Regions from separate parts of the Desulfobotulus mexicanus genome, predicted to be linked through region 4. Evidence: predicted binding sites of a transcription regulator. Region 4 holds the regulator's gene; each other region holds the start of a gene.
What was found. Region 4 encodes sigma-54, which starts transcription at its own class of promoters, with help from an activator protein. Its sites were predicted from a motif close to TNTGGCACANTTTCTGCTNT; they were not measured.
Positions count from the first base shown of each region.

Region 1: a site for sigma-54 is predicted at 1,883-1,902, ahead of FIM25_RS04235 (YeiH family protein). Genes of this name have one in related genera too.
Region 2: a site for sigma-54 is predicted at 1,460-1,479, ahead of flgB (flagellar basal body rod protein FlgB). Genes of this name have one in related genera too.
Region 3: a site for sigma-54 is predicted at 3,445-3,464, ahead of flgN (flagellar export chaperone FlgN). Genes of this name have one in related genera too.

Region 1 is NZ_VDMB01000003.1:197,433-202,816, reverse strand. It holds gene FIM25_RS04235 (YeiH family protein) at 1-1,680, opposite strand, end outside; gene recA (recombinase RecA) at 2,178-3,293, shown strand; gene alaS (alanine--tRNA ligase) at 3,753-5,384, shown strand, end outside.
Region 2 is NZ_VDMB01000001.1:341,048-346,431, forward strand. It holds gene FIM25_RS01445 (sigma-54 dependent transcriptional regulator) at 1-1,044, shown strand, start outside; gene flgB (flagellar basal body rod protein FlgB) at 1,529-1,936, shown strand; gene flgC (flagellar basal body rod protein FlgC) at 1,936-2,436, shown strand; gene fliE (flagellar hook-basal body complex protein FliE) at 2,572-2,874, shown strand; gene fliF (flagellar basal-body MS-ring/collar protein FliF) at 2,905-4,503, shown strand; gene fliG (flagellar motor switch protein FliG) at 4,603-5,384, shown strand, end outside.
Region 3 is NZ_VDMB01000001.1:378,894-384,277, reverse strand. It holds gene flgK (flagellar hook-associated protein FlgK) at 1-2,809, opposite strand, end outside; gene flgN (flagellar export chaperone FlgN) at 2,812-3,300, opposite strand; gene FIM25_RS01645 (rod-binding protein) at 3,503-3,826, opposite strand; gene FIM25_RS01640 (flagellar basal body P-ring protein FlgI) at 4,037-5,146, opposite strand; gene FIM25_RS01635 (flagellar basal body L-ring protein FlgH) at 5,175-5,384, opposite strand, start outside.
Region 4 is NZ_VDMB01000002.1:200,240-205,623, forward strand. It holds gene FIM25_RS03000 (PTS sugar transporter subunit IIA) at 97-555, opposite strand; gene hpf (ribosome hibernation-promoting factor, HPF/YfiA family) at 643-1,212, opposite strand; gene rpoN (RNA polymerase factor sigma-54) at 1,301-2,731, opposite strand; gene lptB (LPS export ABC transporter ATP-binding protein) at 2,733-3,455, opposite strand; gene FIM25_RS03020 (LptA/OstA family protein) at 3,472-4,365, opposite strand; gene lptC (LPS export ABC transporter periplasmic protein LptC) at 4,505-5,068, opposite strand; gene FIM25_RS03030 (KdsC family phosphatase) at 5,065-5,384, opposite strand, start outside.

The DNA of each region.
Region 1 (5,384 bases), on a different contig from region 4:
CAGGGCGAGGTTAAGGCTCTGACCGCATACATAGAGGATAACAGGTTTGCCACCGGTAAAGTGTTTGGCCATTTCCCTGAAGTTCGATGTCAGACCTATGGAGGCAAAGGCCAGAATAAAGAACCATTCACGGCAGGGACGGCTGAAACCGCGAAGTACGCCCTGATCCAGCATGACGTCCCCGCGGGCGCCCATGGCTTCGATCATGATGGAAAAGACTACGGATGCGGCAATGAAACCGAGAACAAATTTGGGGAAACGATACCAGATCTCCATTTTCTTAACGGTCTGGCCTTCAACACAATCCACCTTGGCACACCAGTATACGGCCACACCAAAGGCAATGGCACCTATCATGATATTCTGGATCATTTTGATGGTTGCAGCAACAAACATCCCTGTTTCACCAAGGAAGGCACCTGCGGCAACAACGGCACCCGTAGAGTCGATGGTGCCACCTATCCAGGCTCCGCCCAGAACTGGATGCATGCCAACGGATACGATGAAGGTGGGCAGAGCGATCATCATAATGGCTGTGAAGAGCATGGACATGCCGATGGCAATGGTGAGCTCTTCCTTGGTGGCACGGCAGGCCGCAGCCGTAGCAATGGCCGCTGAAACACCGCATACACACATATCCGATGATACGGTTATGTTCAGGGTTTTTGATTCCATCTTCAGAACTTTCTGACCGAAGATGTAGGTCAGTACCAGAACCGTCGGCGTGACCACCCATGCCACAAAAATGCCGGGAAGGCCGATGGCAAGGATTTTACCGAAGAGGATTTCAGCACCCAGAAGCACAAGGCCTGTTTTGATGAAATATTCGGTCTGGGCTGCGTCTTTGATGAACTGTGGAGTTCCTATGGTATTGGCAATGAGCATGCCGCCGAGGATGGCCCAGATGAGAGGACCAAAGCCCCAGCTTCTGAGGGTGCTGTTGGCGCCGATGATTTCTGAAATGATTGCAAGAAGAAAAACAAAGCCAAACCCTTTAATGAAGTTGGCTGTGTTAATGTTCATTACCGTCGTGCCTGCGGCAAAGAAAAGCATGAAAATAACACCGATGCCAAACAGGTAGGGAATTTTATTATACGCCTGGGTTCCTGTCTGGGAGCGGGCCCTGCTTTCGGCACTTCTGGCGGAACGCCACTGGGAAATGGAGCCTTCGGCCTTTTTGTTCAGCTCCGTATTCTGGAAAGCAGCATTTGCGGCTGCTGCCTGATCTGCCTCGGCCTGTGCAAGGGCTGCTTTGGTTTTTTCCTGGGCTGCAGCGTGTTTTTCCTTTGCTCCCTCCCGTATTTCAGCTGCCCTTGCTTCCGTAAGGATAAGGGCTTCCATGGGGTTGGAGGCCCATCTTGCAGGGGTTGCCAGCCATTTGGCAATGGTTTTCCCATGGGATTCATTACGGGCTCGAAGGCCTGAGAAGGAATCATTGGCTCTGTGCCATTCAAGAGTATGGAAGGGGGCACGGGCATCTTCGGCCTGCATGGTACGCTGGGCCTGGGCAATTTTCTGATCCATATCCGCAGGAGGTCTGGGTAGAAAAATGATCAGGCCAACGATAAGAATAATGATACCAAGCCATATGGCCCACCAGTCCTCTTTCTTATAGAGTTCAGACCATTCCCATTTTGCCTGATCCACAACAATTTCCGGCTGTCTGCTTTGTCCTGACATAGTTAAAACTCCTTGAAATAATAATGGCTTTAGGTTTTACATCCATAATTTCGATTTACCCGGTTTTTAAGAACCTCATCCGTGGATGCAGAAAATATTTTTCGGGGGATTTATGGGGCCAAATATTTTCTGGAAGAAGAAGCTGTCTCTTACCGGTTCTTTTCAGGGTAAACGAGTGACAAGCTCACAAAGCTGAATTAGCAAAGCAAAATGAATGCCGTAATTGTTTTTTTTTTAAGGATGGAAAATATATCATGATATTTCAGGCTGTCATCCACTGTGTTTGATTTTAATAAAAAAATACAAGGCAGTGGTGCAGCCCTGGGGATGCATATGGCGTTGCCATGGGTGCAGTCTCGTGGATGCATGCTGGTGCAGGCAGGTTCTTGGGCTCTCCGTGTATTTTTTTCTGGTTCAGGCGGGTTAGTGTTTTCTTATGCTTTAGAAAAAGGTATGTAAGAACTTTTGTAAGAAAACCAGAACAATTGGGAGGGTTCATGAGTATTTCAGGGGATAAGGGAAAGGCCATTGAGTCGGCCATGGGACAGATTGAACGTCAGTTTGGAAAAGGCGCCATCATGCGCCTGGGCAGCAAGGAAGTAATAGCGGTTCCCACCATTTCCACTGGTTCCCTGGCTCTGGACAGAGCCCTTGGCATCGGTGGTCTGCCCAAAGGACGTGTGATAGAAATTTATGGGCCGGAGTCTTCGGGTAAAACAACTCTGGCCCTCCATGCGGTTGCGGAATGCCAGCGTGTGGGTGGAATAGCAGCTTTCATAGATGCGGAGCATGCTCTGGATACCGCCTATGCAAGAAGGCTGGGTGTTAATGTGGATGAGCTTCTGGTTTCCCAGCCGGATACCGGTGAGCAGGCCCTTGAGATTGCTGATATGCTGGTGCGCAGTGGGGCTGTGGATATTCTTGTCATTGATTCCGTTGCCGCACTGGTTCCAAGGGCTGAAATTGAAGGGGAAATGGGAGATGCCCATATGGGGCTTCAGGCCCGTCTCATGAGTCAGGCCCTGCGTAAACTCACTGCCACTATTGGCAAGACCATGACAATGGTGATTTTCATCAACCAGATCCGTATGAAAATCGGTGTTATGTTCGGTAATCCGGAAACCACCACCGGTGGTAATGCTCTCAAGTTCTATGCCTCCGTCCGGCTGGATGTGCGTCGTGCCGCAGCCATCAAGGATGGTCAGGATGTTACGGGTAACCGTACCCGTGTCAAGGTGGTGAAAAACAAGTTGGCTCCACCCTTTAAAGAGGCTGAGTTTGATCTCATGTATGGAGAAGGTATTTCCAGAATCGGTGACCTGCTGGATCTTGGTGTGGAAGCTAATATTATAGAAAAAAGTGGCGCATGGTATTCCTATGACGGCGAGCGTATCGGTCAGGGCCGGGAGAATGTGAAAAAGTTTCTGAAGGAAAATGAAGAACTGTTTAATACCCTCTATGTCAAGGTAAGGGAAAGTATGGGCATTGGCCTGTCTTTGGCACCTGAGAAGGATGAAAAGGCTGCAAAAGCAGGAAAGAATGCCAAAGCACCCCGTGAAAAAAAAGGGGAAGAACCTTCCATGTTTGATGATGCAGTACCCTCCGATGAATAATCAGAATGATTGACTGGATGGAAAGTGTCCGGGCAGTGAATTTATATCTGAATATTTGTAACTGTTCAGCAGGGTTTTCCAAGTATCATACCTGCAAGACAGATGCACAGGCCCCAGGCTATTTGCCCGTGACGCAATCTTATTCTTAGATCTTCTTGCCCTGTGCGGAAGCGGCAAAAACTCGCCGCCACAGGCAGGATAAGCTTTTTTATTACCATAGCAGGCCTTGGTACGTTGCCTTTGTGGCGGCTCAGACAGTTTGCCGCTTCTTTCGCACAGGCCTGCAAAGCTCTGATCCGAAACGATTGCAATGTCACTTGCAAATAGCCATGGAGCCTTGCAACAGTACGAAGCTGCTGTAACTACAGCATTGGCGGTTCGGAATAAGCTGTGCTGAATAATTACGAATATTTTATATCTGACTGATCTTAAAGTAAGCAGGAGAAAATAAAAACCATGATGACGGGAAATGAAATTCGTCAGAAATTTCTGGAATATTTTAAAAAACACGAACATCGCCTGGTGCGCAGTTCTTCCCTTGTTCCATCCGATGACCCCACTCTGCTGTTCACCAATGCAGGCATGGTGCAGTTCAAACGGGTGTTCATAGGGGAAGAAAAAAGGGATTATGTTACGGCAACCACCTCCCAGAAATGTGTCCGGGCCGGAGGCAAGCATAACGATCTGGAGAATGTGGGCTATACCGCAAGGCACCATACCTTTTTTGAGATGCTGGGTAATTTCAGTTTCGGGGATTATTTCAAGGAAAAGGCTATTGCCTTTGCCTGGGATCTCCTTACTAACGGCTATGGTCTTCCTGCGGAAAAACTCTGGATTTCCATCTATCTGGATGACGATGAAGCCTTTAATATCTGGCATGAGCAGATCGGTGTGCCCAAAGAACGCATCGTGCGTCTGGGGGAAGAGGATAATTTCTGGGCCATGGGGGATACGGGCCCCTGCGGTCCCTGTTCAGAAATTCACATAGACCGGGGACCTGCCCATGGGTGCGATAATCCTGCCTGTGCCGTTGGCTGTGACTGTGACCGCTATCTTGAAATCTGGAACCTTGTGTTCATGCAGTTTAACCGCTCCGAAGACGGGACCATGACGCCTCTGCCCAAGCCCAGTATTGATACGGGCATGGGGCTTGAGCGCATTGCCTCCGTGGTGCAGGGTGCGGATACCAATTATGACACGGATCTTTTTGTTCCCATCATGGAAAAGGTGGGAGAGATGTCCGGGAAAAAGCCGGGTGAAAATCCTGCATGGGATGTGGCCATGAAGGTAATAGCCGATCACAGCCGTGCGGCAGCCTTTCTTGTCAATGATGGTGTACTGCCTTCCAACGAGGGCAGGGGATATGTGCTGCGCCGTATTCTGCGCAGGGCCATTCGCTATGGCCGCAACATCGGTCTGACCCGGCCCTTTCTCAAGGATACGGTGCGGGTGGTTTTTGCCATTATGGAAGATGCCTATCCTGAGCTTAAAACCCAGGAAAGCTTCATTTGCAGTGTTATTGAGAATGAGGAAATCCGTTTTTCCGAGACCCTGGACAATGGGCTGAAGCTTCTCAACGAAACCCTTGAAGGCCTTGCTGCCGCAGGAAAAAAGGAGCTGTCCGGTGATGTGATTTTCCGGCTGTATGACACCTATGGTTTCCCTGTGGACATTGTAAAGGATGTTACCAAGGGAAGCGATGTCCGCCTTGATATGCAGGGTTTTGAAAAAATCATGGCAGAACGAAGGGAAATGAGCCGCAGCAAGGTGAAGTTTGACGCGATGAATGAAGCCTATCTTTCCCTTTCCAGTGCAGGTGTTCAGACGGCCTTTACCGGATATGAGAGAACCGAAGATAAAGCAAAGGTGCTTTTGCTTGTGCAGCAGGGAAAGGCCTGTGACAGGCTTGAGGGAGAAGGGGAGCTGGAGCTGGTAACGGACCGCACGCCCTTTTATGCGGAATCCGGCGGGCAGACAGGAGACAGGGGTTTTATCCGCACGAAAAGCTTTGAAATGGAAGTGACAGATACCCTGAAAGATCCCACGGGTTTTTTCATCCACAAAGGAAGGATTGTTTCGGGAAGCCTTGCA
Region 2 (5,384 bases), on a different contig from region 4:
CTGGAAGAGGATCGTCTGCAAAAAATTTTCACCGGGATTTTCGGGGAAAAAGCCATGCCTGTATCCGGCAGAAGTCTGGTGACCCAGGATCCTGGGATGCAGCGCCTTGTGGATCTGACCCTGAGGGTTGCAGCCAGCCGTGCCCCGGTTTTTATTCAGGGTGAGTCCGGTACGGGTAAGGAGCTTTTTGCCCGTATGGTGCATGATAACAGCCCCAGAAGGCAGGGAGCCTTTGTGGCTATTAACTGTGCGGCCCTGCCGGAAAATCTTCTGGAGAGTGAGCTTTTCGGTCATGAAAAAGGCGCCTTTACAGGGGCGACTTTCCGCAAGGAAGGAAAGTTTGAGCTGGCCCATGGGGGAACCCTTCTTCTGGATGAGGTTACGGAAATGCCCGTACATCTGCAGGCCAAGCTTTTGAGGGTGTTGCAGGAAGGCGCCGTGGACCGGGTTGGTGGTTTGCGGCCTGTCCATGTGGATGTTCGGATTGTGGCCACCACCAACAGGGATCTTCGGGAGGCCATGGAAGAGGGTATTTTCCGGGAAGATCTTTATCACAGACTGAATACCATCCCCCTTCGTATTCCGCCATTGCGGGAACGTCCCGGAGATATTCCCCTGCTGGCTCGCCATTTTATTGAAAAGTATAATGCAGAGGATGGGCGGAGTGTCAAGGGTTTGACGGACGAGGCTTTAAACTGTTTAACTTCCGTCACTTTCACGGGTAATGTCCGGGAGCTTGAAAACGTGATCCGTCGTGCAGTACTTCTTTGTGACGGTACTGATATCAAGATTGCGGACCTTCTGCTGGAAGAAGATCTTCCCCACAGTCTCTCCCCGGGCCTTGCGGAAGGTTCCTGGTCTCTGCCCGAAGCTTTTCTGGATGCTCCTTTAAAGGAGGTGGAAAAGCAGATGATTTTCCATACCCTGAAACGTTTTGACGGAAACCGTACCCATGCGGCCCAGCTTCTGGGGATCAGCGTACGTACCCTGCGTAACAAGCTCAATGAATATAAAAATGATCCGGATATGACGGCTGCGGTTTGATTTTACTTCAATAATTGTAAGCGTTTAATTGTTTAGCACAGTTTTCCAAGTACTATAGCTGCAAGACAGATGCACAGGCCCCAGGCTATTTGCCCGTGACGCAATCTTATTCGGAAGCTTCTTGCCCTGTGCGGAAGCGGCAAAAACTCCCCGCCAAAGGCAGGATAAGCTTTTTGATTACCATAGCAGGCCTTGGTACGCTGCCTTTGTGGCGGCTCAGACAGTTTGCCGCTTCTTTCGCACAGGCCTGCAAAGCTCTAATCCGAAACGATTGCAATGTCACTTGCAAATAGCCAAGGAGCCTTGCAATAGTACGAAGCTGCTGCAATTACAGCATTGGCAGTTTGGGATAAACTGTGCTGAACAGTTACGTAAGTACCAATCATTCAGCTCCGCTGTCCAGCGGGGCTTTTTTTATGGCACATCTGTTGCATATTTTTCAGGGCAGGATTGATTATCTGTCCTTAGAGAAAGGAGGTGCCTTTTGGGCGGTCACCGTTTATTTGATTCCACCTACAATATGATGGGCAAGGGGCTGGATGTTTCCAGTTTTCGTCATAGCCTGATTTCTGCCAATGTGGCCAATGTGGATACGATCCATTACAAGCCGAGGGATCTGGATTTTAATGCAACCCTGAAACAGGCCATGGCCGGTCCTCCTCCAAGGGAGGTGGCCATGACCCATGAAAAGCATCTGGACGCCGGTCCGCTTCCGGACCCCATACGGGCATCCATATATGACAATGCCGATGCCTATCATCTGGACTCGGTGGATATTGATGAGGAGATGAGTAATCTTGTGGAAAACAATATGAAATACAGGACAACGGCTGAAATGATGGTGAGAAAGATGACCATCCTCCGTCATGCCATTGCCGAAGGAGGCAGCTGATGACAGATCTGATCAAGTCTTTTAAAATTGGCGGTACGGCCCTTTCCGCACACCGGATGAAAATGAACGTCATTGCCCAGAACCTCGCCAATGTGGACACCACCCGGACGGAGGAAGGTGGACCCTATCGCCGGAAAATGGTGGTTTATGAGGGGCGTCAGCTGGAGGAGATTCCTCTGGGTCTGCAGAAGGCAGAAGCCAGGGAGAATTATGATGACTTAGGATTTTATGAGATGTTTGAGCGGGAAAGGGACAGGGGGGGGGATCAGCGGGGCGTTAAGGTTACCGATGTGGTGCAGTCCCAGGAGGATTTTCGTCTTGTATACAATCCCAGCCATCCGGATGCGGACCCTGTGACGGGTTATGTGGCCATGCCCAATGTGGATCACCTCACGGAAATGGCGGATATGCTGGTGGCCAGAAGGGCTTATGAAGCCAGTATTACGGTAATGAACAACACCAAGGCCATGATGATGAAGGCACTGGAAATTGGTAAGTAGTTGCCTTTATCGTGGCGTGCCGGACTCTCTCTGTGCTGTGTAGTATGCAGGGAGGCGAATACTTGAAATTTGAAATTTCTACAGCCCAGACAAAGAGTCCTTGCCGGGTATATACTCTTGGAAAAGGAGAACAGAATGAATCCCGTAAATAACCGTTTTTTTTCTCTTCCGGTTGCAGATACAGGGCAGATTTCCGCCACTGCTCTGCCCCCTTTTTCCGGCATGAGTTTTTCCGAGCGTCTTAACAGTGCCGTTCGTGAGGTGAATACCCTGCAGAATGTTTCGGATCTTGCAGCGGAAAAGGTCATGCTTGGAGAGCTGGATCTGCACGAAGGCATGATGGCTCTTCAGGAGGCGGATCTTTCCATGCGCCTTCTGGTACAGACACGGTCCAAAGCCCTGGAAGCCTATAAAGAAATCATGCACATGCAGTTCTGATTATAGCCAACTTTTTTCGGAGAGAACGCCATGAATCCTGTTATTGAACAAATCCTTTCCATCTGGCGCAGTATGCCCCTTCCAAGAAAAATTATTCTGGGGGCTGTTGTGGTGCTGACCACCATCGGGTTTGCTTCCCTCTTTTTCATGGCAAACAGAACTGAATTTGGTGTGCTGTATACCAATCTTTCTGAAAAGGACGCATCAGAGATTGTAGACAAACTTAAAGAGATGCGTGTTCCCTATGAGCTGGAAGGGGGGGGGAGTGCCATCCGTGTTCCTTCAGGTCAGATCCATGAGACCCGTCTGTCTCTGGCGGGTGAAGGTCTGCCCAAGGGGGGCGGTGTGGGTTTTGAGGTTTTTGACAAGAGTGATTTCGGAACCACGGAATTTGTGCAGAAACTGAATCTGCAACGGGCTCTGCAGGGAGAGCTGGCACGCACCATCCGTCAGTTTCAGGAAGTTACCGATGCCAGGGTCATGGTGGTCATGCCCAAGGATTCGGTTTTTATAGAAGAATCCCGGCCACCCAGTGTTTCTGTTCTGTTACGCCTGAAGCAGGGTGCCGACCTCCCCCAGAGCAAGGTGGAGGCGGTGGTGCATCTGGTGGCGTCCGCCATTCAGGATATGACACCTGAGCTGGTGACGGTGGTGGATACCAGAGGACGGGTTCTGTACAGAGGGCACAGTGATGAGGAAAAGCTGGCGGAGCTGGAAAATACCCGGGTGAGAAACCAGGTCCAGTATAAAACCATACGGGAAAGGGAGCTGGCCCAGCGCATTGAAAGTCTCCTTGAGCGTGTGGTGGGAAAGGACAGGGCCATTGTAAGGGTCACGGCAGAGATGGATTTTTCCCGTGAGGAAATGAGTGAGGAAATTTTTGATCCCAATGAAACCGAAGCCATTTTTGTCCGGAGTCGAAAAAACCTGAATGAGGAAACGGAAAGACTGCGTGGCCCTCTTGGCGCCATCTCCAGTGTCAATCCTGTTGTGCCACCGGGAACGGAAGGTGGCCCCCTTGAAACTCTGGAAAAGGGCAGGAAACAGGATGATGTGGTTAATTATGAATTGAGCAAGCGGGTAAGGACTACGGAAAAACCCTTTGCCGTATTAAGCCGCCTCAGCGTGGCTGCGGTGATTGATGGTCGTTATGAATGGCAGCGGGATGAAAAGGGAGTAATGACCCGCCGCTATGTGCAGAGAACACCGGAAGAGATGGCGCAGTTTACGGAAGTGGTGAAAAACGCCATGGGTTTTTCAGAGGCCAGGGGAGATCAGGTGGTGGTGGAATCCTTTGCCTTTAACCCCGATGAAGAACCTCCCATGGATGAAGATCCTCTGACTGGTCTTGCCCGTTTGCGTAAGGATTATGGGCGTATTGCCGCGAACCTGATTCTTCTGCTAATGCTTTTCCTTTTTGTTCTTAGGCCCATTCATAAAACAGTGAAGGAAATCCGTGAAGGTGCAGAACCACCTGCCTTGCCGGAAGAACCCGGAAGTCTTCTGGATATTACGGATGAGTCCCTTGAGGAGGATTTGCCTCTGGAGGAAAAGGCTGTCAAACTGGCTCAGGCGGATCTGGATCGTTCCGCCAATATTCTTAAAGGCTGGCTCCGGGATGAGGAATGATGACACCTGATTATTTTGGCCGATTCTTTTCTGGTGAGAAAGGTTCGGGGATTTTAAAAAAAGGGGGCATAACAGGTGGCAGATAACAAGAAAAAGAGTATGGAAATCACCAAAGGAGCCCGGAGGGCAGCGATTTTCCTCCTGCTCATGGGAGAAGAATATGCTTCGGAGATGTTCCGGCGGATGAAGCCTGAAGAAATCCGAACAGCAGCCACAGCCATGGGCAGCATAGACAAGGTGGAGCCTGATGAAATGGAAGAGGTTCTTGCCATGTTTGTGGAAGCCTTTGAGGGCGAGATCAGTCTTTTTGTGGAAGGTGGTGATTTTTTCAGGAAAACTCTGGAAAAGGCCCTGGGGCCAGAAGCGGCCAGTGCCATCATCAAGGAGATTGAGGATGCCCAGAGGGAAATTCCCTTTGACTGGAGTCGCCGCATCAACATCGATACCCTGGCTTCCTATGTGGAAGGTGAGCATCCCCAGACCATTGCCATGATTCTCGCCCATCTGCCACCTGAAGTTGCTTCGGAAATCATGATGGTGATACCCAATGAGAAAAAGGGAGATATTGCCTATCGTATAGCCTTGCTGGGGCAGGTGCCCGAAGAGGTTGTGAGGGATGTGGATACTGCATTGCGCCGGGATCTTGAGCTTGTGGGTGCAAGCCTTGGCAAAACCGGTGGCCTTCAGGTTCTGGTGGATATCCTCAACGGTGTGGACAAGAGCACCGAAGAGGTGGTCATGGAGCTGATCGAATCTGAGAGTGCTGATATGGCTACGGAAATCCGGGAGCTGATGTTTGTTTTCGAAGATCTGGTCCGTGTCAGCGACAAGGACATGCGGGAGATTCTCAAAAAAGTGGAGGGCGGCCAGCTTACTCTGGC
Region 3 (5,384 bases), on a different contig from region 4:
TTCCGGGGGCAAGATGAAAGGAAAGATCCGTGCCACTCAGCCCATAGGGACCGGAATCCTGAATGGAAATCAGCCCCGAACGGCCCGTAAACTCACCATGACTGTCATATTCCCGCCACTCCATAGCAGCACCCGTACCGAAAACAGCAGACTCCGCATGGGGACTGGCATTGTCCAGAACCGATTGAAAAGGCCCTTCCAGTCCAAAACCGCTACCCGTGACCACACTGAGTTTAGCCGCCAGGTTATCGTCAACCTCAAATTCTGAAATGCGGATGTTTTCCCCGTCATTACGCAGAATGGAAACCGAGCTGCCCGATCCTGCAATGCGGTACAAAGAGGCATCCAGCCCGGCACCCAACAGGGCTGTTTCCAGATCTCCGGCAAGCGTGCGGTCATCCGATGCCGTGACAGGGAAGGTCACGGTCACACCATCCACCTGAAAAGAAACCTCATCCCCCACATTAAAATCCGTAAATCCACCGTCACCGCCCAAGGTGAGGATGGCATTGGCCGCAGGCACAGAGCTGTCCGCCGTGACATTGAACAGGCTGCCTCTGGCCGGATCCGCACTGCTGCGGATTTCCATTCCCGGTGCGGCAAAAACGGTAAAGGTAGCTGTTTTCATAGCAGAATTGTGCCCGACACCGCCAAGGGTTTCTGAATCCACACCCAGCGTTACCATACCGCCAGACTGTTCATAGGGAGCCACCGTCACTCCGGAAACGCTATCCCCAACCAGGTTAACACTGCCTGCGTCCGTATCATCCACAAGGGTTCCGGAGGCTCCTGTCACCCTAAAGCCACCGGTTCCCGCACTGGCTTCATCATCCAGTCGGGTATTCAGGCCGCTGATGTCCATCGCCGCGCCGCCGCTCCCCCGGAGGTTTAGGGCATTGCCATTCCGCTCCCATGAAATCCCACGGCTCTGCAAAGCCGTCTTTTCCCGCATCAGGGCCGCTTCCAGATTTTTTGCCGTCGCTTCCTGATCGCTTTCATCTATATGAAAACGGATCTCCACCCCTCCAAGGGTAAAAGAAGCCAGACCGGGGCCATCTCCATCTTCCACAAAAGTATCCAGTGTGATGCTGGCATTATCCACTACCCGGAAATCAGCAATCCCCAGATTCTCACCCTTTGTGCTCTTCAGAACCGCCACCGTAGTACCGGCAGAAGGATCGAACTCCAGATTCAGATCCTCGGACTGATCCACAACAGCCCTCAGGGCAGCATCAAAATTGGAGCGTGTGGCCGCATCATCCTCCCCAACCCGGAATACCACCTCTTCCCGGATATCGCCCGCTATCAGGGTAAACATGACCTCATCATGTTCCTGCATATGTGCACTGCCCATAATGGAATCCATGTCCAGTTCCAGCTGATTGGAAAGACTGTAGGACTGCAGACCGTCCACCCCGTTCAGGGCCGCCGCAATGGCGGCGGATGAAGGCTCGATCATCCCTTCTCCATGACCGATCTCAAGGGTCTGCACATTCCCGTTGCCATCCGTAATGGTAAGGGTCTGCCGCCGGATGGCCTGGGCCAGGGCCGTTTCCGGATCAGCAGCCGTCTGCACCGTACCCAGATTCTGCCCGTCAGCCAGCCAGAGGGATTCTCCCGTGGTGCCGCTTCGCACCACCTCAAAATCATAACGGCTGTCCGCAGCTCCCGTACCCGACCAGTTCTGGACAGCAGCCGTGGAAACCCCCATATCCACAACGGTCTGGGTGTAGGAAGAGGGAATGGTACCCTTGTTTTCCACCCACATACCAAAATCCTTTGAATAATCGATACGATCTCCGTAAGGAAGGGTGGCCAGCCAGTTGCTTTGTCTGGGCTGATAAGTCCCTTTCAGGGGTTCGGTCATGTAGTAGGAACCGGCCCCCATGCTATGGCTTTTGTTCACATTCCAGATGGTTTCTCTGGCCAGTGCGTCCATTTCCCTCCGGTAACGGGGAATCTCCACATCCCGCATTTCCAGCCAGCCCCCAAGTTTTCCTCCCTGTATGCGCTCTGTGATATCCACCCTTCCACCGTCCGAAGCAACCCACTTCACCTGACCGGATTCGTACTTCAGATCATAGGATGAATTACCGGAAACCAGAGGGAAACCTCCTGCTGTGGTAATGGTTACCGCACCCTTTTCATCCTCAAAACTTTTGATATCAATAATTTCCGAAAGCTCTTTGATTTTTTCATTACGGAGATCCCTGTTATCATTGGATGTTCTCTGGCTTTCCTGCCCCATGACAGACTGGTTCAGACGGGCAATTTCAACGGTCAGCTGATTGACCCTGTGTACACCATTCTGAATATCTGAATGCAGATCCTGCTCCAACTGCCAGAGATCCCTTTCCATAATATTAAAACGCTCACTGAGCTTCACCCCGTTTTCATACACATTCATACGCTCCGCAGCGCCATCGGGGTTATTGGCAAGGGTGTTCCAGGAATCCCAGAAATCCGGAAGAAGCTGGCTGATGCTCGTATTGGAGCTTTCACTGAACATCCCGGACAACACCTTCATATAGTTCATAAAAGCTTCCGATGCGGAAAAAGCCGACTTCTGGCTTGTGATACGATCTTCCAGCAACTGGTCCGCCGTCTGACGGATCTGCTGGCTCATGACCCCGTTACCGATGAGGTGCCCGGACTGAACAAGGGGGGCATTGGCAGCCTGGGACACGGACTGACGGGAAAAATTCGGGTTGTTCACATTGGCAATATTGTGGCCCGTTACGTTAAGGCCAAGCTGCTGGGCCGCAAGTCCCTGCTTTGCAATGTTCATGGTGCTGTTGATTCCGGCCATGGTCAGACCCTCCGGTTGACATACCCGTTTCCGGTTCCGGTCATACGACTGCTGCGGTCATAGCCCGCCTGCTTCTGCGGCCGCATGAATACGGACATCATTTCACCCACCACATCCAGACAGAGACTGACATAGGTGATATTGGCATCTGCTGCGCTGCGCACCTGTTGCCCCAGATCCTCTGCTTTAAGAAAAAAAGGCTCCAGATCTGCCTGCTCTCCGTGGGAAAGCCTGTCCTTGAGCACCCGGGACTGGAAGTGAATGGCTTCCACATCCAGCGGCCTGCCTGCCCTGACCATGACCTGCTTGATGCGCTCCCTTACTTCCATGATGGCTCCGGCGGCCTTCTGCTTCTCCTCAGCCAGAGGCCAGAGGGGGGCCACATCTCCTGATTTAAGAATATCTGCTTCTTTATCCAGCACGGAAAGAAGGTTCTCAAAGCAGGCAATTTTTTCATTGTAAAGGCTCTGAAGTTCCGTTGTCAGTGTCATGTCTGCCTCCTCCATGCTGAATAAAGCGATGATGTATATTCAGGATGCCCTGCCGTTTTTTTTGAAAAAACATGAGCCGAATCAAAAAGGGCATAAAAAAACCTATGCAGAAGATCGGCATATCCGAGCCTCTGCATAAGTTTTTTTGCATAATATGTGCCAGAGCTTTAAAGCTCTCTGCTTCGCATGAATCAACCTGAAATCAGCCGTCCCCGCCAGACCTTGAAAGCTGCCGGTAAAGGAAATCCCGCAGCCCCGGACTGTTGCCTCCCTTGGAAATGCGCTCAGCAAGCTCCTGATCCAGCCGGGACTGCCAGATCTCCTCGGCCTGTCCCTGACCAAAAATACCATCCCCCGGCAAAGTTTGCCGCATACCCTTCAGCATGGTCTGCAGCATAATAGCTTCAAAACCGGCGCATGCCTCCTTCAGTCTGGCATCTTCAGCAGCCCTGGCCGCAGCCTTTGCATCCCCGGCCAGCCGGGACTCCGAAACCATAGACATCTGTACATCGCTATTCAGGCGCATAGGGCATCTCCCTGCTGTTTGAACTTCCATTAAGGTGCTTAAACTTTTTAAGGTCTTTAGAGTCTTTAGGGTCTTTAATGAAGGCAGGCACCAGAGGCCTGCCGGGTTTAGAGCCTTTAAGGTCTTTAAAAAAGGCTGTGAGGGTAAAAGGTGTTGTAGGGGCAGACCCCTGTGCCTGCCCGTCTTTAATGTCTTTAAGGACCTTAGACCCTAAATAATCTCAAGATCCGCCTGTAAGGCTCCGGCAGCCTTGATGGTCTGAAAAATACTGATCATATCCCTTGGTGTAACACCGATGGCATTCAGGGCCCGCACAAGCTCACCAATGGTGGCCCCGCCGCCCATGAGCATGACCTTGGCCATTTCCTCATCCACATCAATCTCGGTTTCCGGCACAACAACGGTTTCACCTTCACCAAAGGCCTCAGGCTGACTCACCCTTGCCATCTCCCGCACGGAAATACTGAGATTGCCATGGGCAACGGCAACGGTGGATATCCTTACATTTTCTCCGATGACCACCGTACCTGTTTTTTCATTCACCACAATGCGGGCAGGCATATCCGGATTCACCTCCAGGGCTTCAATACCTGCAATGAACATGGGAATGGAAGACTGGAGGTGTTCAGGCACATGAATCTGAACAGCTCCGGAATCCAGTGCCATGGCAAGGGGCTTGCCAAGGGCATTGTTAATGGCTTCCGTCATCCGGATCACCGTTGTAAAATCCGGCTGATACAAAGAAAGGGTCAGGCTGGATCTGCCGTTCAGTTCAAAGGGAAGCTGCCGCTCCACAGAGGCACCTCCGGCAATGCGCCCCACAAGCAGATGATTTTTCACCCTGGCTGCTCCGGCACCATCAGCACCATGCCCCCCCAGAGCGATGGCACCCTGGGCAAGGGCATAGACATTACCATCCACCCCCTTGAGGGGAGTCAGCAGAAGAGTGCCCCCCGCAAGGCTTTTGGCATCTCCCATGGAAGAAATGGTCACATCTATCTTATTACCCACACGGGCAAAGGGAGGCAGGCTGGCCGTTACCATGACCGCTGCCACGTTTTTGACATTGATCTGGTTCCTGTCAATGCTGATACCCATACGGTCCATCATACTGGCCAGGGCCTGGGTGGTGAGGGGGGTATTCTTGTCCCCTGTGCCATCAAGGCCCACCACAATGCCGTACCCCAGAAGCTGGTTGGAACGCACCCCCTGAAAGGCGGCCATATCCTTGATTCTCGCCCCGTGCGCAGGAAAAACCAGCACCCATACCAGAAGGCTCAGCAGAAAAAAGATGCTCTTTTTTGTATAATCATGCGCCATGGCATCCTCCGGGTTCTTTCGGTATTCTCTAAAATGGCCAGTATCTGTCAACAAAGCGTGTCATCCACCCGGGCCTCTGCTTTTCATCAATCACGCCCCTGCCGGAATATTCAATACGGGCATCGGCCAGCACCGTGGACTGCACCCGGTTGTCCGATCCGATATCCTTGGGCCGGATTACCCCGGAAACGGTGATAAACTGCGTCTCATGGTTGACTTTAAGCTCCCGGCTGCCATA
Region 4 (5,384 bases):
CAATGTCACTTGCAAATAGCCATGGAGCCTTGCAACAGTACGAAGCTGTTGTAATTACAGCATTGACAGTTCAAAATAAACTGTGCTGAACAGTTACTAAAAATCTTCATCCATGGGGGCAATGGCTTCTAAAACCATTTCTGGACTTGAAGCCTGACGGAGTCTGTTTTTTACGGATGGTTCCCGCAGGAGTCTGGAAATTCTTGCCAGAATTTTCAGATGCAGACCCGTTGCTGCACCGGGTGTCAGGATGACAAAAAAAAGGTGCACCGGCCGGTTGTCCATGGCGTCAAAGGAAACGCCCCTGCGGCTTTTACCAAAGATAAGAAGGATATCTTCAAGGCTGTCCAGCTTCCCGTGGGGAATGGCAATACCATCACCGATGCCCGTACTCCCCAGCATTTCCCTTTCCAGAAGTACCTGCATGAGAACTTCCTTTGGGGGTGCGGAAGTCTGGCTGAGGGAAGCAAGCAGTTCCTCTAAAACAGCAGGCTTATCCTTTGCCTGCAGGTCGGTGAGGATGGTGTCTCTTGTCATAATATCCAGAAGTTTCATTTGTTTACCTTTTGGTTACACTGCAAGCCTGAGTGAATGCAGGTTAAAGGCCTGCTCTTTTACCGACTCAGGCAGGCCTTTAATCCATCAGGCCGTGGGCTGAATCAGTCCCAGATCTCCGTCTTTTCTTCTGTAAACGACATTGACCTTCTCTGTGCGTGCATCGGTATAAACGATAAAATTCTTTTCAGAAATTTCAAGCTGCATGGCAGCTTCTTCGGCATCCATGGGTTTGAAGGGCATGGATTCAATGATAAAGCCTGCCTTTGGAGCCGTTTCCGGATTCAAAGCATCTTCATCTGCTTCCCGGATGGTTTCAGCAACAGCCATGGCTGCCTCGGCGCCTTTGATACCGCCTTTGGAAACAGGACGCTTTTCACGGATTTTTTCTTTGGTTCTGCGGATCTGGGTTTTGAGTTTATCCACCACCAGATCCAGGGCTGCATACATATTCTCTGTTTCTTCCGTGGCCTGAAGATTCAGGCGGTCACAGGTGATGCGCACATCCACAATATGGCGGATTTTTTCCACAGACATAACCACCTGGGCTTCGGCTGGGCCGTCAAAATGCTTGTCCAGTTTGGAAAGCTTACTGGTGGCGTAATTTTTCAGTGCTTCGGAGGGTTCGATGTTCTTGAAGGTTACGGATGTCTTCATGGGTGTTCCTCCTTCATGGTGTGATGGATGAAAGCCATTTCATTTTCATAGAGCGGACGGAAAGTGAAGGCTCCCGGACTGGAATAGATCAGTACTGTCTGCGTTTGCTGGACGGAAGAATTTTTAATATTTCCCTGTATTTGGCAATGGTTCTTCTGGCTATGTCTATGTTATGTTCTTTTTCCAGGATTTCTGCAAGTTTAAGATCGCTGTAAGGTTTTTGCGGGTCTTCGCTTTCCACCAGCTGCTTGATTTTATCAAGGACACTGGCGGATGCCATGGCCTCGCCTTCCACCCGGTTGATGGAGCTGTTGAAAAAATATTTGAGTTCAAAAAGTCCCTGGGGTGTATAGGCGTACTTATTGGTGGTGACCCGGCTGATGGTGGATTCATGCATCTGTATGTCCTGAGCCACATCCCGTAAAACCATGGGTTTGAGGTGGGCTATACCCTTTTCAAAAAAATCCTTCTGGAAGCGGACAATACTTTCCATCACATTGTAAATGGTTTTTTGTCTCTGCTGTATGCTTTTGATCAGCCAGGAGGCGGAACGCATTTTTTCCTGAAGATATTCTTTTGTTTCTCCTGTAACCTTTTCCCCTGTTCTCATGGCTTTTTTATAATAGGGGTTAATGTGCAGCCTTGGCAAGCCGTCATCATTCAGGCTGATGAGAAAGTCATTGCCATGTTTGTAAACATAGATGTCCGGCGTGATATAAACGGGTGCCTCATTGTGGTATTCCCTGCCGGGTTTGGGTTCTAAGGACCGGATAACGGAAACGGCAGCGATAACGGTTTCAATGGTCAGCTTCAGGCTTTTGGCGATGGCCTTGAAATTTTTATTTTCAAGGTGTTTTAAATGCTGGGATATGATTTTTTCCACCACATCCGATGCAATGCCAAGACGTTTGATCTGCAGCAGCAGGCATTCCTGAAGGTTTCTGGCAGCTATCCCCGGAGGGTCAAAGGACTGCACAAGCCTGAGGGCCTCAGTCACTTTTTTTTCAGAACAGTCGCTGACCTTCATGATATCTTCAATGCCCGTGTCCAGATAACCATCGGTATTGATATTGCCGATGATAAGACCTGCAAGCTGCTGAATCCGGATGTCTGCTCCTGTCATGGAAAGCTGCCAGAAGAGATGCTCATGCAGGGTTTCTTTTCCAGATATGAAGTTTTCATAACGGGGGGCCTCCCTCTCCTCGGATTCAAAATGCACCCGGCCCGTACTGCTGTATTCATCAAGGTAGCTGTCCCAGTCAGTTTCTGCACTCACCTTTTCGCTGATTTCAATTTCCTGGAGTGACTCTTCCGAGGCAGGTGTTTCGTTGACTTCCGGTGTCTCTGTATCCGGAGCCTCCATGCGTTCTTCCAGGGCAGGGTTCTGTTCCAGTTCCTGCTGAATCGCATCCACCAGCTCAAGGCGGGAGAGCTGAAGCAGCTTGATGGCCTGTTGTAGCTGGGGCGTCATGACAAGCTGCTGGGTCAATTTGAGTTGTTGTCGGAGTTCTATGGCCATTTTATAACCGGAATCCGTCTCCTAAGTAGGTTTTTCGGGCTACGGGACTTGCGGCGATGGCAGCAGGCGATCCTGATTCCACCACCTTGCCTGAATGCAGGATGTAGGCATGATCGCAGACACCCAGAGTTTCCCGTACGTTATGGTCAGAAATCAGAACACCTATACCCCGGTGGGTCAGATAGTTAATGATGTTCTGTATATCACTGACAGCCATGGGATCAACCCCTGCAAAGGGTTCATCCAGAAGAACAAAGGATGGATCTGTACACAAAACCCTTGCAATTTCAAGCCGTCTTCTTTCTCCCCCGGAGAGAACCGTGGCCATCTGAGGGGCTAGATGACGTATACCCAGTTCATCCAGAAGGGATTCTGCCTTCTGCCTGCGTTCCCAACGACCCATATCCAGATTTTCAAGGATGATCAGTATATTCTCCAGAACGGAAAGTTTTCTGAATATGGAAGCTTCCTGGGGCAGATACCCTATGCCATGGCGTGCTCGCATATACATGGGATAATCCGTCAGGTCTTTATCGTCAAGGAAAACCCTGCCTCCATCGGGCCGGATCAATCCCACGGCCATGTAAAATGTGGTTGTTTTTCCGGCTCCGTTGGGACCGAGGAGACCGATGACCTGTCTGCTTTCCACATGAAGGGATACCCCGTCCACCACTTTCCGGTCGCCGTATTTTTTTTCAAGCTGCTGGAGTTGTAATAAGGCCATGGAAGATCTCCTGATTTCAGAAAGGGGCGGCATCGGATCCCGGGAAAAGGGACCCTGAAGCTCCACCTGAAATTTCGATCTCACCGGTTCTGCGGTTGAAACGGATCTCAGGACCCTGAAGTATATTCCCATCGCGTTCCATTCGTGCCGGGTTTCCCGTGAGTATGATTATTTCATCTGTGCTTGTGTATACAGCCTTTTCTCCAAGGGCATGTCCATCGGCATGGGTCAGTCTTACATGGCCTTTGGCAATGGCCTTTTCAATTCCAGGGGGGGTATGGTCTGTTTCATGCTCCTTTTTTTCTTCACTTCTGTAGTAAAGGGTCATGGTGTCAGCCATGATATTCATTTCAGCCTGGCTCATGTGGACCTTGTCATGCAGAATAAGAATCTTTGCGTTCAAATCCCAGTGCTGCATCATGGCCCTTGCAGCCATGGGGGAGGTTTCCACGCTTTCAGTGGCTGTTTCTCTGAGGGTTGTGGGTGTTTCCTGGCTGCCTTCCACTTCCATCTGATTTTGAATACGGTCAAAACGGATTATGTTGCCACGGATATGCAGATCCGTGTGCAGAATTTCTGCAGGGAAACCTTCAAGCAGAAGCTTTTGGGTCTGGCTTTCATAAAGGGCCGTATCTGCCGTGGCATGGATATCTTCGCTGCTAAGACGGACCTTCCCTTCGGCTTTAAGGCTTTTCAGGCTTTCTGCGGACAGCTGTTTTCCCGTATCCATGGGGTAAAAAAAGATATGGATCTTTTCTGCCTCTAAGCTTTCGTGGTTTCCTGAAATTTTAGCTTCTCCTTCCATCAGAATTTTTCTGGATTTCGTATCCCAGGTCTGTTGTCTGCTTTCAAAATGAATGGAGGGTGATGAATCCGCTGAAAGGTTGAAAGGATAAAAAAAACAGAACATGACGAAAAAGACTCTTAGAAAAAAAGCTGTGTCATACTTTGGTTTTTGGAGGACTGATTTAGCGGTGGGTCCGGTCCTTTGACCACAGTGGTAACTCAGCATTTTCATCGATTGTGGCCAGAAGAGGGCAGGAGCTGTCTTATGGGGATGGCATGGAGCCATGGAGCTTTCCTTTCACATTGCCTATGAAGTGTATCAAGCCGTCTGAGATACTATAGGACAGGGTGTCTGAGATGATCAGGAGTCCTTCGCTTTCCACGGTTACGGGTTTTGGTGACAGGATGAGGTTTTCTTTGGCTATGTATTCCATTTTTTCGCTTTTAGCTGTATATTCAGGGTGTTCTATTTTTACTGATCCTTCGAGTAGCATATCCTTGGTATGGATATTTACGAAACCTGAAAGTGCATAGGCCAGGATAGGGATATTATCTTTTGTCATATAGGTGGCCTTAACCACTTCCAGAGCTGCAGCATCTGCCTTTCGGTCATAATCTGCCCTTTCTGCGGAGAGGGTCCAGACAACTTTGCCCTCTTCCGTTGCTGTATGGCGGAATCGGGTCAGGGTAATATCGGAGCGCTGCAGAAGAGAATCCGGTGGCAGTGGAGTACGAAACCGTTCTACCATAAACAGGATGGCGGTTGTGAGGATCAGGCCGCTTACAAAAAAAAGCAGAAAACGTCTTTTCCGGTAGCCGGGCTTCATTTCTGAAAGGGTTCCAGGATGGCGGTCCAGAGTCCTTTTTCCTTAAGAATGGCCTCGCAGACTTCCCGTACGGCACCACAGCCGCCGCAGGCTTTTGTGGTAAAGTCTGCCATCTCACGTACTTCTGAAGCTGCATCCCAAACGCTGATGGAGACGCCAACCCGTTTCATCAATCCCATATCCGGGAGATCATCCCCCATGAATGCCATGGCTTCCGGCAGAATGGCTGTTTTTTTTGTTATTTCAGGAAGAATGGCTGCCTTGTCCTTTACGCCGTCCCATATCAGCTCAATGTTTAAGTTTTTCAGTCTGTGAC